Linked DNA regions of Phyllobacterium zundukense. The protein of the gene in region 2 interacts with the protein of the main gene of each other region in a pairwise test. Links are inferred from orthologs where the notes say so. Each region holds a gene or a part of one and is shown on either strand. Other genes may lie near its edges.

What was found.
Region 1: the proteins of BLM14_RS07110 (region 2) and rlmB interact in binary tests that used the Escherichia coli proteins (3 or more experiments, as listed by UniProt). The link is inferred for Phyllobacterium zundukense from one-to-one orthologs.

Annotation. Positions count from the first base shown.
Region 1 is NZ_CP017940.1:1,947,891-1,953,925, reverse strand. The notes cover bases 1,328-4,151. They hold rlmB (23S rRNA (guanosine(2251)-2'-O)-methyltransferase RlmB), read right to left. Parts: upstream 3,260-4,151; coding sequence 2,396-3,259; downstream 1,328-2,395. Other genes in these bases: tuf (elongation factor Tu), read left to right, coding at 3,922-4,151; BLM14_RS09780 (cytochrome b), read right to left, coding at 1,695-2,294; BLM14_RS09785 (YceI family protein), read right to left, coding at 1,328-1,698. Also shown: BLM14_RS09790 (FAD-binding dehydrogenase), read left to right, coding at 1-1,065; more of BLM14_RS09785, read right to left, coding at 1,105-1,327; more of tuf, read left to right, coding at 4,152-5,097; BLM14_RS31005 (hypothetical protein), read left to right, coding at 5,298-6,035. UniProt on the Escherichia coli protein: Specifically methylates the ribose of guanosine 2251 in 23S rRNA.
Region 2 is NZ_CP017940.1:1,448,549-1,454,711, forward strand. The notes cover bases 1,185-4,136. They hold BLM14_RS07110 (NAD(P)H-hydrate dehydratase), read right to left. Parts: upstream 3,438-4,136; coding sequence 1,932-3,437; downstream 1,185-1,931. Other genes in these bases: BLM14_RS07105 (hypothetical protein), read right to left, coding at 1,413-1,838; BLM14_RS07115 (DUF2171 domain-containing protein), read left to right, coding at 3,574-3,822; BLM14_RS07120 (DUF6665 family protein), read right to left, coding at 3,870-4,136. In the rest of the region: BLM14_RS07100 (GGDEF domain-containing protein), read right to left, coding at 1-975; more of BLM14_RS07120, read right to left, coding at 4,137-4,178; BLM14_RS07125 (hypothetical protein), read left to right, coding at 4,480-5,583; BLM14_RS07135 (hypothetical protein), read left to right, coding at 6,066-6,163. UniProt on the Escherichia coli protein: Bifunctional enzyme that catalyzes the epimerization of the S- and R-forms of NAD(P)HX and the dehydration of the S-form of NAD(P)HX at the expense of ADP, which is converted to AMP.

The DNA.
Region 1 (6,035 bases), 500 kb from region 2 along the record:
AGCGACGTCAGGCGCAGCGAGCCGAGCTCGCGCATTGTCGCGGACACATTTGCCCTGAAGGCGCAAGCCATCATCGTTGCAAGCGGCGGTATCGGTGGCAACCACGATCTGGTGCGCAAGAACTGGCCCAAGCGGCTGGGAACGCCGAAACATCTGATCAGCGGCGTGCCAGACCATGTCGACGGGCTGATGCTGGGTGTCGCCGAGCGGGCAGGCGCGCATCTGATCAACGGCGACCGCATGTGGCATTATGTAGAGGGCGTGCACAATTGGGACCCGATCTGGACCAAGCACGCAATCCGCATCCTGCCCGGCCCGTCATCGCTGTGGTTCGATGCGCAGGGTGATCGCCTGCCGGCGCCGTGCATGCCGGGTTTCGACACCTTGTCGACGCTCGATCGCATCATGAAGTCCGGTTACGACTATTCCTGGTTCGTGCTGAACCAGACGATCGTGAAGAAGGAATTCACGCTTTCCGGTTCGGAGCAGAATCCCGACTTTACCAGCAAAAGCTGGCGACAGGTGGCGAAGCGCGCCCTCGGCGGCGTGCCTGCACCGGTCCAGGCCTTCCTAGACAATGGCGAGGATTTCATCGTCGAGAAGGATTTGTCCGATCTGGTGCGCCGCATGAATGCGCTGACCGGCGACAATCTCATCGATGCGGGCAGGCTGAGGGCGCAGATCGTGGCGCGGGACCGCGAAGTCGATAATCCCTATACGAAAGACGCGCAGATCACGGCCATCCGCGGCGCCCGCAATTATATTGGCGACAGGCTGGTGCGCGTGGTTCCGCCGCACAAGATCCTCGATCCGAAGCACGGACCCCTGATCGCCGTTCGGCTCAACATCCTGACCCGCAAATCGCTCGGCGGTATCGAGACGGATCTGAGCGCTCGGGCGCTGAAAGCAGATGGCGAGCCGCTGGCCGGCGTCTATGCCGTGGGCGAGGCGGCCGGCTTCGGTGGCGGCGGCATGCATGGCTACAATTCGCTCGAGGGCACGTTCCTCGGCGGCTGCATCTTCTCGGGTCGCACGGCGGGCAGGGCGGCGGCGAAGGCTCTCTGAACGCCGCCTCAGGCCGGTTTGATCAGGCGGATTTGGCAGTTATGAGCGCTGACCGCGGATGGTCATGTCGAACTGGACGACATTGGAATAGATCGGCGTGCCGACATCCATGCCATAGCGTGAGCGCATGACCTTGCCCTGTACATGAAAGGTGATCGAATTCTTGCCATGGTCCGAAAGGTTGGCCTGAAAACTTGCCGGGCTGCTCTTGCCGCGTGCCGTCAGGATGCCGGCCACCTCGGCCGTGTCGGCGCTGGTCTGCGTGATTTGCGTCGACTTGAAGGTGATGGTTGGATAATTCGCGGAGTCGAAAACCGCATCCGAGCGCAGGAAGCTCTCGATCCGAGCTTGCCCGGTGGAAACGCTTTCCGGATAGAGCGTGAAATTAATCATCGACTGGCTGATGTCTGACTTGTTCAGCGCGAACGTGCCGGAGAACTTCTTGAAATTGCCGGTAATGCCGCCCCCGCCCACCTGGGAAACGGTAAAGCCGACACGAGATGAGGGCTGGATAGCATAGCGCCCCGCAACTTCGGACAACGTGTCCGCTTGGGCAGCGATCGGGGAGAAGGCAAGGAGGGTGGCAATGCCCGCCCGCAGAACGTTGGAAAATAGTGCGTCAGTGGTCTTCATGATGATTTTCCTGTCAGTTTGAACGCCTCTTGCCGGCTTTTCGCGGCAGTCGGGCTCAGCATACGCATGAGGATTGCATCCCTCTGCCAGAAATGGTGGTGCAGCGCTGCAAGGATGTGCGCTACCGCGACGAAGGCGGATAGATAGGCGAGCCAGGCGTGGCTGGCCGTCCAGAAAGCCTCGGCAGCGTCGGATATCGTGATGGGAAGTTGCGGGATCACGACGAGATTGAACATGAATGTCGGAATTTGCAGGGGCGAACTCGATGCCACCGCCCAGCCGGTCAGCGGCACAAGAAACAGGCTGAGATAGAGGATGGTATGGGCGCCATGCGCGGCTACCCGCTCAACCGGGCTCATGCTTTGAGGATCACGCGGCCGAGGATTCGCGACTTTCCAGAGAAGACGGAACGCAGAGAGGCCAAGAATCAGGAAGCCAAAGGATTTGTGCCACTGGTAGAGGCTGAACTGGAGGGTGAAATCGCTCACCCTGACCATCAGATAGCCAAGCACGATCTGTCCAATAAAAATGAGGCCGATGATCCAGTGAAAGAGGATCGACACCAAACCAAACGATTCCCTGCTATTTCGCAGCATCAGCGCACTCCATCGCGCAGGTCGCTCAAATCATGAGACAAGACCTGGCGCGAGGTGAACACCGCTGATCCGAATAATATTCGGGATCGTTTCGCTTTTTTCTAGCCGGTCTTGGTACTCAGGAAACGCTGCGCTGCATAAAGCGAGATTGCGGCGGCGTTTGAAACGTTCAGCGATTTGATCGCGCCGGGCATATCCAGCCGGGCGAGGTGGGTGACCGTCTCACGCGTCTTCTGCCGCAGCCCCTTGCCCTCGGCGCCGAGGACAAGCGCAATGCGGCCCTCCGCCATAGTCTTCTCGAGCTCAAGCGGGCCTTCCGAATCAAGGCCGATCGTTGCGAAGCCGAGTTCGTGCAATTCGCCGATCGCATCGGCAAGATTGCGCACCTCGATATGTGGAATAAGTTCCAGGGCACCGGAGGCGGCCTTTGCCAGAACACCGGATTCCTGCGGGCTGTGACGTGCGGTGGTGATGATGGCACCTGCACCAAAGGCGACGGCGGAACGCATGATGGCGCCGACATTGTGCGGATCGGTGACCTGATCGAGAATCAGGAGCAGCGAACTGTCCTGCAGCGCCTTGAGCGACTGGGCCTTGAGCGGCTTGGCCTCGATCATGACGCCCTGATGCACGGCCTCCGAACCGGTTTCGCGATCGATGGCGCGTGGGTCGACAATTTCAACGTCGAAGGGCAGGGCGTCCGAATCGGCAATCTCCAGCCGGTCGAGCGCATTCTTCGTCACCAGCATCCGCTTGATCTGGCGCGCGGGATTGTCCAGCGCAGCGCGCACCGTATGCAGGCCATAAAGCCGCACAAGGCCTTCCGGCGCCTGGGTGCCATCGACAGCCGGGCGCGACGCGCGCTGGGCTTGCGGCGGACCTCCGGCCTTCTGGTCGCGGAACTGACGGCGCAGCGTCGCATAATGTGAATCTTTGGGTGTACGGGAAGGTTTTTGATCGGTCATGGTGCCGACATATACTCTTTTGACCGGCCAGGCGATACCGAGTTGTCACCGAAATCGCAGGCGCTGGCTCGTTTACCGTCATATTTCTTCAACCTATTTCCACAAGCCATTCATTTTCTGAAGGGAAGTGTTGACACCACGTGGGCTAGTCGGCATAAGGCCCTCCGCAAGCAGCAGCCGGGACGCATGTCCGGGAGGCTTTGCAGAGTGCCATATGGTGCGGTTCCATCGGCAGTGACCGGAGGGGTGCCCGAGTGGTTAAAGGGGACGGACTGTAAATCCGTTAGCTTGGCTTACGTTGGTTCGAATCCAACCCCCTCCACCACTGCCGGAACCGAACGCCATGATGTGCGGGTATAGCTCAGTGGTAGAGCAGCAGCCTTCCAAGCTGAATATGCGGGTTCGATTCCCGCTACCCGCTCCAGATTTGCAAGGGCACCGCGTGCACGCGACAGTGCGCAGGGGTGCTCTTCGATTTTGTCTTGAGCATTGTACCTTCGCTCATGTGTTTCCATATGAACGAGCAGGCTTAGGCAATTCAAACCCGATTGATCGTTTTTGATCGAGCGGGTGACTGTGCTGACGGACGGCTTGCTGTCTCGTCTGAGCTACAAACATGGTACCGGCGCAAGACCGGTTGTGATGACGAGAGAACGACAGCTATGGCTAAGAGCAAGTTTGAACGTAACAAGCCGCACGTCAACATTGGCACGATTGGTCACGTTGACCATGGCAAGACGTCGTTGACGGCAGCGATTACGAAGTATTTTGGAGAGTACAAGGCGTACGACCAGATCGACGCAGCGCCGGAAGAAAAGGCGCGCGGCATCACGATCTCGACGGCGCACGTTGAATATGAGACGGCGGCGCGTCACTATGCGCACGTCGATTGCCCCGGCCACGCCGACTATGTGAAGAACATGATCACCGGTGCGGCACAGATGGACGGCGCGATCCTGGTTGTGTCGGCTGCCGACGGCCCGATGCCGCAGACGCGCGAGCACATTCTTCTGGCCCGTCAGGTTGGCGTTCCGGCGATTGTGGTGTTCCTGAACAAGGTCGACCAGGTTGACGATGCCGAGCTGCTCGAACTGGTTGAGCTGGAAGTACGCGAGCTTCTGTCGAAGTACGACTTCCCGGGCGACGACATTCCGATCGTCAAGGGTTCGGCTTTGGCTGCGCTGGAAGACTCCAACAAGGAAATCGGCGAAGACGCGGTACGCGCGCTGATGGCGGAAGTCGACAAGTACATTCCGACGCCAGAGCGTCCGGTTGACCTGCCGTTCCTGATGCCGATCGAAGACGTGTTCTCGATCTCCGGCCGTGGTACGGTTGTGACGGGCCGCGTTGAGCGCGGGATCGTCAAGGTCGGCGAAGAAGTCGAGATCATCGGCATCAAGCCGACGTCGAAGACGACGGTGACCGGCGTTGAAATGTTCCGCAAGCTGCTCGATCAGGGCCAGGCTGGCGACAACATCGGTGCCTTGCTTCGCGGTGTTGACCGTGAAGGCGTCGAGCGCGGCCAGATCCTTGCCAAGCCAGGTTCGGTCAAGCCGCACACCAAGTTCAAGGCAGAAGCCTATATCCTGACGAAGGATGAAGGTGGCCGTCATACGCCATTCTTCACCAACTACCGTCCGCAGTTCTACTTCCGCACGACCGACGTGACGGGTGTAGTGACGCTGCCGGAAGGCACGGAAATGGTCATGCCCGGCGACAACATCGCAGTCGATGTGACGCTGATCGTGCCGATCGCGATGGAAGAGAAGCTGCGCTTCGCTATCCGTGAAGGTGGCCGCACCGTCGGTGCAGGCATCGTATCGTCGATCATTGAGTAAACGACTGCATCGAACGAATTTAGAATTGGAAAAGGCGGCCGAGTTGGCCGCCTTTTTTGTATTACCGGATTGGTTCTTCGGACGATTGAAATAACTGTAGCAAATGCCGGGATTCTGCGGATAAATAACTTTGGGCAGAGCATGGGGTGGCGTTCCTGCCCAGACGACTACGGCCATCTGGTGATATTGGGATATTGGGTGTGGCGTTGCGTTTTGGTCTGTTTTGGCTTTGCCTGTCGGTTCTCCTTGTCAACAGCACAAGCCAAGCCGACGTGGCCGGCTCGGGCCCGGAGCCCGGAAATACCAGCGTGCCTTACGCGCCGCCGCGATTACCGACTTTTCCCAAAATGGATTGCGGCATCACAACCTGTCCTTACGCGCCGGCCAGGTTGCCTGATGTAGTGCCGCCGTCGATAGGTGGCAGGCCCCAGCAATTCACGCCCTACACGCCTGCAAGACTGCCGGAGTTACCTCAAACAGCTCCGGTTGCGACGGTGCCGAAGCCGGCTGCAAAGCAGCCCAAGCAATTCGAACCCTATACGCCTTCTGACACTGCCATGCGCTTCGTAATTGTCCGTAACGCGAGCCCGAGCTGCGAGCCGTTGTGTCCTGAGTGGATATCGGCATCTGGCACGATCATGACGAACTCGCCATCGAAGCTACGCAAGGTTCTCAAGCAACTGGGAAAAAGGAAGCTGCCCATCGTGATTGATTCGAATGGCGGCAACGTAGACGCTGCGATGGAAATGGGCCGGATGATCCGAAAGGGCAGGCTGAATGTTTCGGTTGGGAGCACCAGCTTCACACGATGTCATCCGGATCAGAAGGGTTGCAAGTCGCCTTATCAGGACGGTGCCTTCTCCGGTTATTCCTATCCCGGATTTGCCAATTGTCTGTCGGCCTGTCCCTTTATACTTGCTGCGGGAACAAAAAGGTCG
Region 2 (6,163 bases):
CATATGGGCCATCATCTTGTGGGCTGCCGATTGCAGGACCCAATCACCGGTCTGATGGCCATAGGTGTCGTTGATGCTTTTGAAATCGTCGAGATCGATGGCGATCAGACTGAAGGTCGTGCCTTCCTTTTTCGCCCGCGCAAACAATTGCGGCCCGTCCGCATCGAGGCTGCGGCGGTCGAGCGCGCCGGTCAGACTGTCACGGCCGGATTCCTCCAGCAATCGCTCATATCTCTCACGATAGGTCAGGGACTCGAAGACCCCTCTGACATTCATGGCAGCGCCATGACCCTTATCCAGGTCGAACCAGCGCAGATAGGCCTCGATCATGCAACTGTAGACGACGGCAGCGGCAATCTTCGCGACCCAGCCGCCGAGAAGAGCCGACATTGGCGTGCCACTGATTGCATGCAGCGCTGCGAAAAAACCGAGCTGGTCAAAGGTGAGGGTCAACGCCGAGGCAACGAAGATGCGGACGATCCTGGCCTTTGCAAAGAAGCGGCCCAGTCTTTCGTAGAGCAGAATGACGGCAATGGAATCGAGGAAGAGCAGGGCTGTTCCCCAGATCATCAGGGAGCCCATCTCGTCAACGAACTGCATATCGGGCTGGCGGCCCGGCATGGCGTGCAGCGTTTCATGATTGCGCGCGATCATGATTAGCCCCACCAGCAGGAAGTTGCCGATGAGAAGGCCGTAGATTGGCTGGCGCACGACCAGGGCGTCCTCCTTGATGTAGAGGAGCAGGATCATCATCAGCTTGCCGCTGAACAGCACCGTCGAGCCCGGCGAAATGATACCGAATGGAAGCTGGATATAGAAAACCGCGGCAAGATAGGTTTCAAGGAAGTGCATCACGCCGAGCGCACAAACGAATATGCCGAGGCCATAGCGGTTGCGGCCATGCAGAAGGGCCGTCATCACACCGAAATAGAGCAGCGATTCAGACAGGAGCAATAAAATATTGGATGTAATCATCGACTATTCTGCAATTGGAACAAGCGGATGTAATACCATACCAATTGCTAAGGGACCTTTGATAATCTCAGCCTGACGGCCCGATCCGATTTTATGCGCTCCCGGTGTTCATGGACCAGGAACTGCGAAAACCGCAACAGCTGTCGCAAGTCTCTGACGCCAAGTATCGATTGTATGATTGGCCGTTCTATTACTGGAGAAGAAGCGCCGAAAAAGCAAAAGGCCGGGAGCTACCCGACCTTCCTAAACTTACCTCAACATCAGTGCCAGTACATCCGTGGTCAAAAATGGAAATAAGCTATTCGCTATGTGTAATCATTAGCCTGTCATTGCGACAGAATAATGACGGGTAGAAATTTGGAAGCGCGTACGCCGAACAAATCGCGCTTGGGAACAAGGTGAACGATCATGGTAAAGACAGGGTTAATAGATCGGCGTTAATTGGATGAAACTGGTCCAAGCATCCTGTCCTGGTTCGCCCGTCCGCCTATGCAACTGTAGCGGACCTCATAGCGGGGATCCATGATGGCCGTCACATCCTGCGCCGTGCAGGTGCGTCCCGTGCTGCGCAGAAACTGTTCGGCGGCATCGCGATAGACAACAGGAGGTGTCGCTACGAGGCTGTTGGCGACGCCCATTCCAAGGCCACGGACGAAACCTTCCGTTGTCTTTCCGGCGGCACCGGGTCCTATCATCAAGCGCCCGCGGGCCGGATTGTCGATTATCTCGAATGACTGGCCGCGTTCGGTCGTGAACTGTTGCTGGGGAAGGCCGCCATAATTCGATTTGGCGTAGTCGATTCCGGCGCACCCGCTGAGCGCAGCCACGAGGAGAGGGGCCGTCAGCCGCAAAAACAGTTTCATGATTCACTCCGGTTTTTCGTTGGCTGCCAAATGTCTTTCAGGGCAGTTTGCGTCATTGGCAGTCAACGGTCCATTTCGTGGATGGTTCCCGTATCACTCCTCGATCAGATTGCCCAGCAGACCGGCGATGACCTTTGCGGCGGCGGCAGGAAGGTCCTCGGCGATCAGGCCAAAGCCGAGACGTCGCGCGGCAGCGCCGTGAATGAAGACCGCCGCGCAAGCGGCCTCATAGGGCGGCATGCCTTGCGCCAACAATCCCCCGGTAAGGCCCGCGAGAACGTCACCGGAGCCCGCCGTTGCCAGGAGCGGCGTGCCATTGGCGTTGATGGCCGCGCGGCCATCCGGCGATGCTATCACCGTATCGGCGCCCTTGTAGACGATGACCGCACCGGCGCGGACAGCGGCAGCACGGGCTCTTTCAAGTTTGGACGGCATTTTGGTTTCGACGACATCGGGAAACAGCCGCTTGAATTCGCCTTCATGCGGCGTCAACACCAGTCTGGTCGATGGCGATTTCCGTGCCGCAGCGAAGAGAATGTCCGGATGATCCTGAAATGACGTCATTGCGTCGGCGTCGAAGACCAGTTTGTCCGCTTGATCCTGCAGCAGCGAAAGAGCGAATTTGCGAGCCGTTTCGCCAATGCCGAAACCGGGGCCGAGCACGAAGGCGGACGGTTTTCGCTTTTCGATGAACGAGCGCAGATCCTCCATATGATCGCAGCGGCTGAGCATGATCGAGGTGAGGTGGGCGGCGTTGACAGCGAGAGCCTCGGCCGGCGACAGCAGCGTCACCGCGCCCGCGCCGCTTCTTGCTGCGGCAAGGGCCGAGAGCCGCGCGGCGCCGGTCGCGGTCGCATCGCCGGAAAACACCGCCACATGGCCGCGCCTGTATTTATGTGTGTCGACGTCCGGCGCCGGAAGCAGCTTTTGCCAGAGCGCCGGCGTGTTTTCGAAACAGCGCGGCTGAAGTGTGTCCAGAACATCATCTGCGATGCCGATATCAGCAACGATCAGATCACCGCACAAAGTGCGTCCAGGGTAGAGCAGGTGCCCCGGCTTCTTGCGAAAGAAGGTGGTCGTGCAGTGCGCCTTGAAGACGGGCCCGAGCGGCTGGCCGCTAAAGCCATCGAGGCCTGACGGAACGTCCACCGCCACGCGGCGTACCGGCGCATCATTGGCGCGGGCGATTGCAACTGCAACCTTGCCCGTGACCGGCCTGTCGAGGCCCGCACCAAACAGGGCGTCGACAACGAGGCTTTTGTCTGCCGGGTGGAATCCGTCAATCGGGCGAGGCTTGAGCGGGCAGTCTGCCAATGCACGCGCTGCGTCGGTTCCGGGCTTGGGTTCGCCCGCAGACCAGATATACACGCGCGCGCCGCTCTCGGCGAGGATGCGGGCAATGACATAGCCATCGCCACCATTGTTGCCGGGTCCGCACAGGATATGGAATTCGGCTATGTCGCCCTGTCGGGCGAGGAGATGGCGGGCGATGGCAGTGCCGGCGTTCAGCATCAGACCGTAGCCGTCGCCCGGGCCAGCCGCGATGGTCAGCCTGTCTGCCTCACCCATCTCGCGGGGCGTCAAAATCTCGTAAGCCATTGCGGAGCGACACCTTCTTTACGGAATATGCCAGCCACACTAGTGATTTCACATCCATCCCGAAAGCCTTCAACGCGGCCATGCATCCAAAGCTCGCTTCATGCGTTCCTGACCTGGCACCTTTGGAGGGAATGTCATGACTGAAACACGCATCAAGGAACATATGGAAGTAATCGGCGCCGACGGCGTCCATGTCGGCACCGTCGACCGCCTCGAGGGCGGGCGGATCAAGCTGACGAAGAAAGACAGCGGCGAGGGCTCGCACAAGGGTCACCACCACTACATTTCGATATCGCTGATCGCGGAAGTTGAGGGCAACAAGGTTCGCCTCTCCGCCAATTCCGATGTCGCGGTGATGTTCGAGGAAGAAGCGTCGGAGAAATAAACTTCCATGACCAATGCAAGGCTGCTGCGGCCAACAGGCAGGTATTGCTAGGCAGCACCCAGCCGCACCAGCACGGCGCGCGGAATGCCATAATGGCGGATGGGGTCGTCGTGATTGCGCAGGCCGCACAGTTCGCGCTGGATGAAATAGGCATGCACCGCTTGCGCGGCGGCCTTGAGACATAATTGCCGCTCCGTGTCCGTCGCCGCGTTCAATCTCTCCAGTGTCTGCTCGACCTTTTGTCCGGCGCGGCCGAGGGCGGCGGCCATTTCGCCCATGATCTCCATATCGATGGCACTGGGCGGGCTGTTTCTGTCGAAACGGGACGAAATGCTTTGTGGCGGTCGAAAGGACATGGTTGATTTTGTCGGTAATTTACAGGGTTCGACGAAGCGGCCCCAGTGGCCGGCGAGCGCCTGATAATTCGAGCACAGAGTTGAAGGTGGTGCAAGCGCGGGGTACGCTGCGGCGTGCCACCGTTGGAGCGTTCCATCGGAAGTAGTTCCCTTTGAACCCTTAAGTCGGCATGGCACTTGTCGATGATGATGATGTCGCTGTAACATTCATGGGTATTGCAACAGGTACATTCCTTCCTTGCGCGACAAAACACGTCAACAGAACCGACACCCTGGCCTCCTTGATCGTCGAACTTTGCTGATGTCAATTTCTCTTGGCCCCGGTCTTGGCATATTAAGACTGGCTGGCTCCAGGGCCAGTGTGGTCCATGGTTCCATGGGCTTCGCATGGAAGGGTGCTGCGGCTGAAATCAGGGTATCACCCGCAAAGACGACGCGCCGCGGCCTGTGGGTCTGGGATTATACGACTGTCATTGCCACGACCAACGAGAAGAACATTCTGCTGAATGAATGCGTCAACAGTTCTATCACGGACCTGTACTGTTTCACTACAGAGGCGCTGATTACGGCACATGCAGCAGCGATGCGCGGTTTCAATGCGCAGGCTAGTGGGTTGGGCATTCGAGTGTGGGGTCTAGACGGCGACCGCGACTATTTTTCTGACGGTTCCGGATACTCCAACCTCTTCGCCAATATAGACGCGGTAATAGCGTTCAATGCAGCCTCGACCACGGCAGAGAAGTTTTGCGGTTTCCAGATCGACAACGAACCGCCTGATAACAACGGCCTCACGACGTTTCATAATGACATAGCATCATCTGCGCTCTCGACGACACCAGGTTCCGGCGTCTGGCAGAGCACGCAGGAACTCGACCGTGAATACCTCATGCGCGATTGGGTCGAAATGCACAAGCAATGCAAGAGCCGCTGCGCCAACAATGGCTTGCTCTTCGCTTCTGCACTGCCCAACTGGTTCGATGCTTATTTTGGCGAGCCGATAACCTGTATCTTCGACCACCTGGATGGGGCAGGGGCGATCAGTCAAAATGTGTTTCTGCATCTGGCTCGTTATATCGACGTCGGTGCATCCATGACCTATGTGACCACGGCCTCCAAGCTGATCGAAAAAATCCGCTACGAGGTCAACAGGGCCAACACCATCGTACCACCGACGCAGATCGGCAATTCGATCGAGACCGTAACGGGCGTCGGCTCCGGTGCTTCCTACGGCGACACGGTAGGCAAGCAGACCAAGGCTGCAGCGCTTGCTGACCTTGCTGCGGCCGCTGCTGCATATTCAGGCGATCCGGCCTATAGCTGGACCAACATTCATGACTGGTCGGGGTGGAAGGCCCTGAGCCCGGCGTCAACAAACACATCGACACCAACATCGCCGCCCTATTGAGCAGTGGAACCGTATGAGCTTCGATCCCGGCTGCGTCATCGATGGCTATGCGGAAGCGGTCAGAATGGGTCGGTATGCAGGTACGACACGCGGAACGTGTTCGGGGAGGCTGCCTAATAGCTCAAAGACATCAACGTGGTAAGGAGGTTTGTCTGATGACTGGCTCCCCGGGCCGGATTCGAACCAGCGACCGATCGGTTAACAGCCGATTGCTCTACCACTGAGCTACCGGGGAACATCTACTTTGTCATCAGCGATGTGGCCTATAGCAAAAGGGTTTGGCTTTTGCAAAGGACCATTTCGATTTTTTTCGATGAATGTGCATAACAAAACGATGACATGCCGCGACAGGCTTCCTACATCGGGGTCTGACACCGCTATTCAACTGGAAGAGAAGACTTTTGTCAGAAGGCCCGGAATATCCCGATGAACCCGCGCATACGGCGCACTACCAGCACGGCGCGCACAAAAAGCGCCGGCACATGCGCATCTTTGGCCGGCATGTTCCCGTGCCGCAATCGGTGGCAATGCGCCGCACGCTTGGCGGTCTGCTGATCGCCGGCGGCACGCTCGGCTTTCT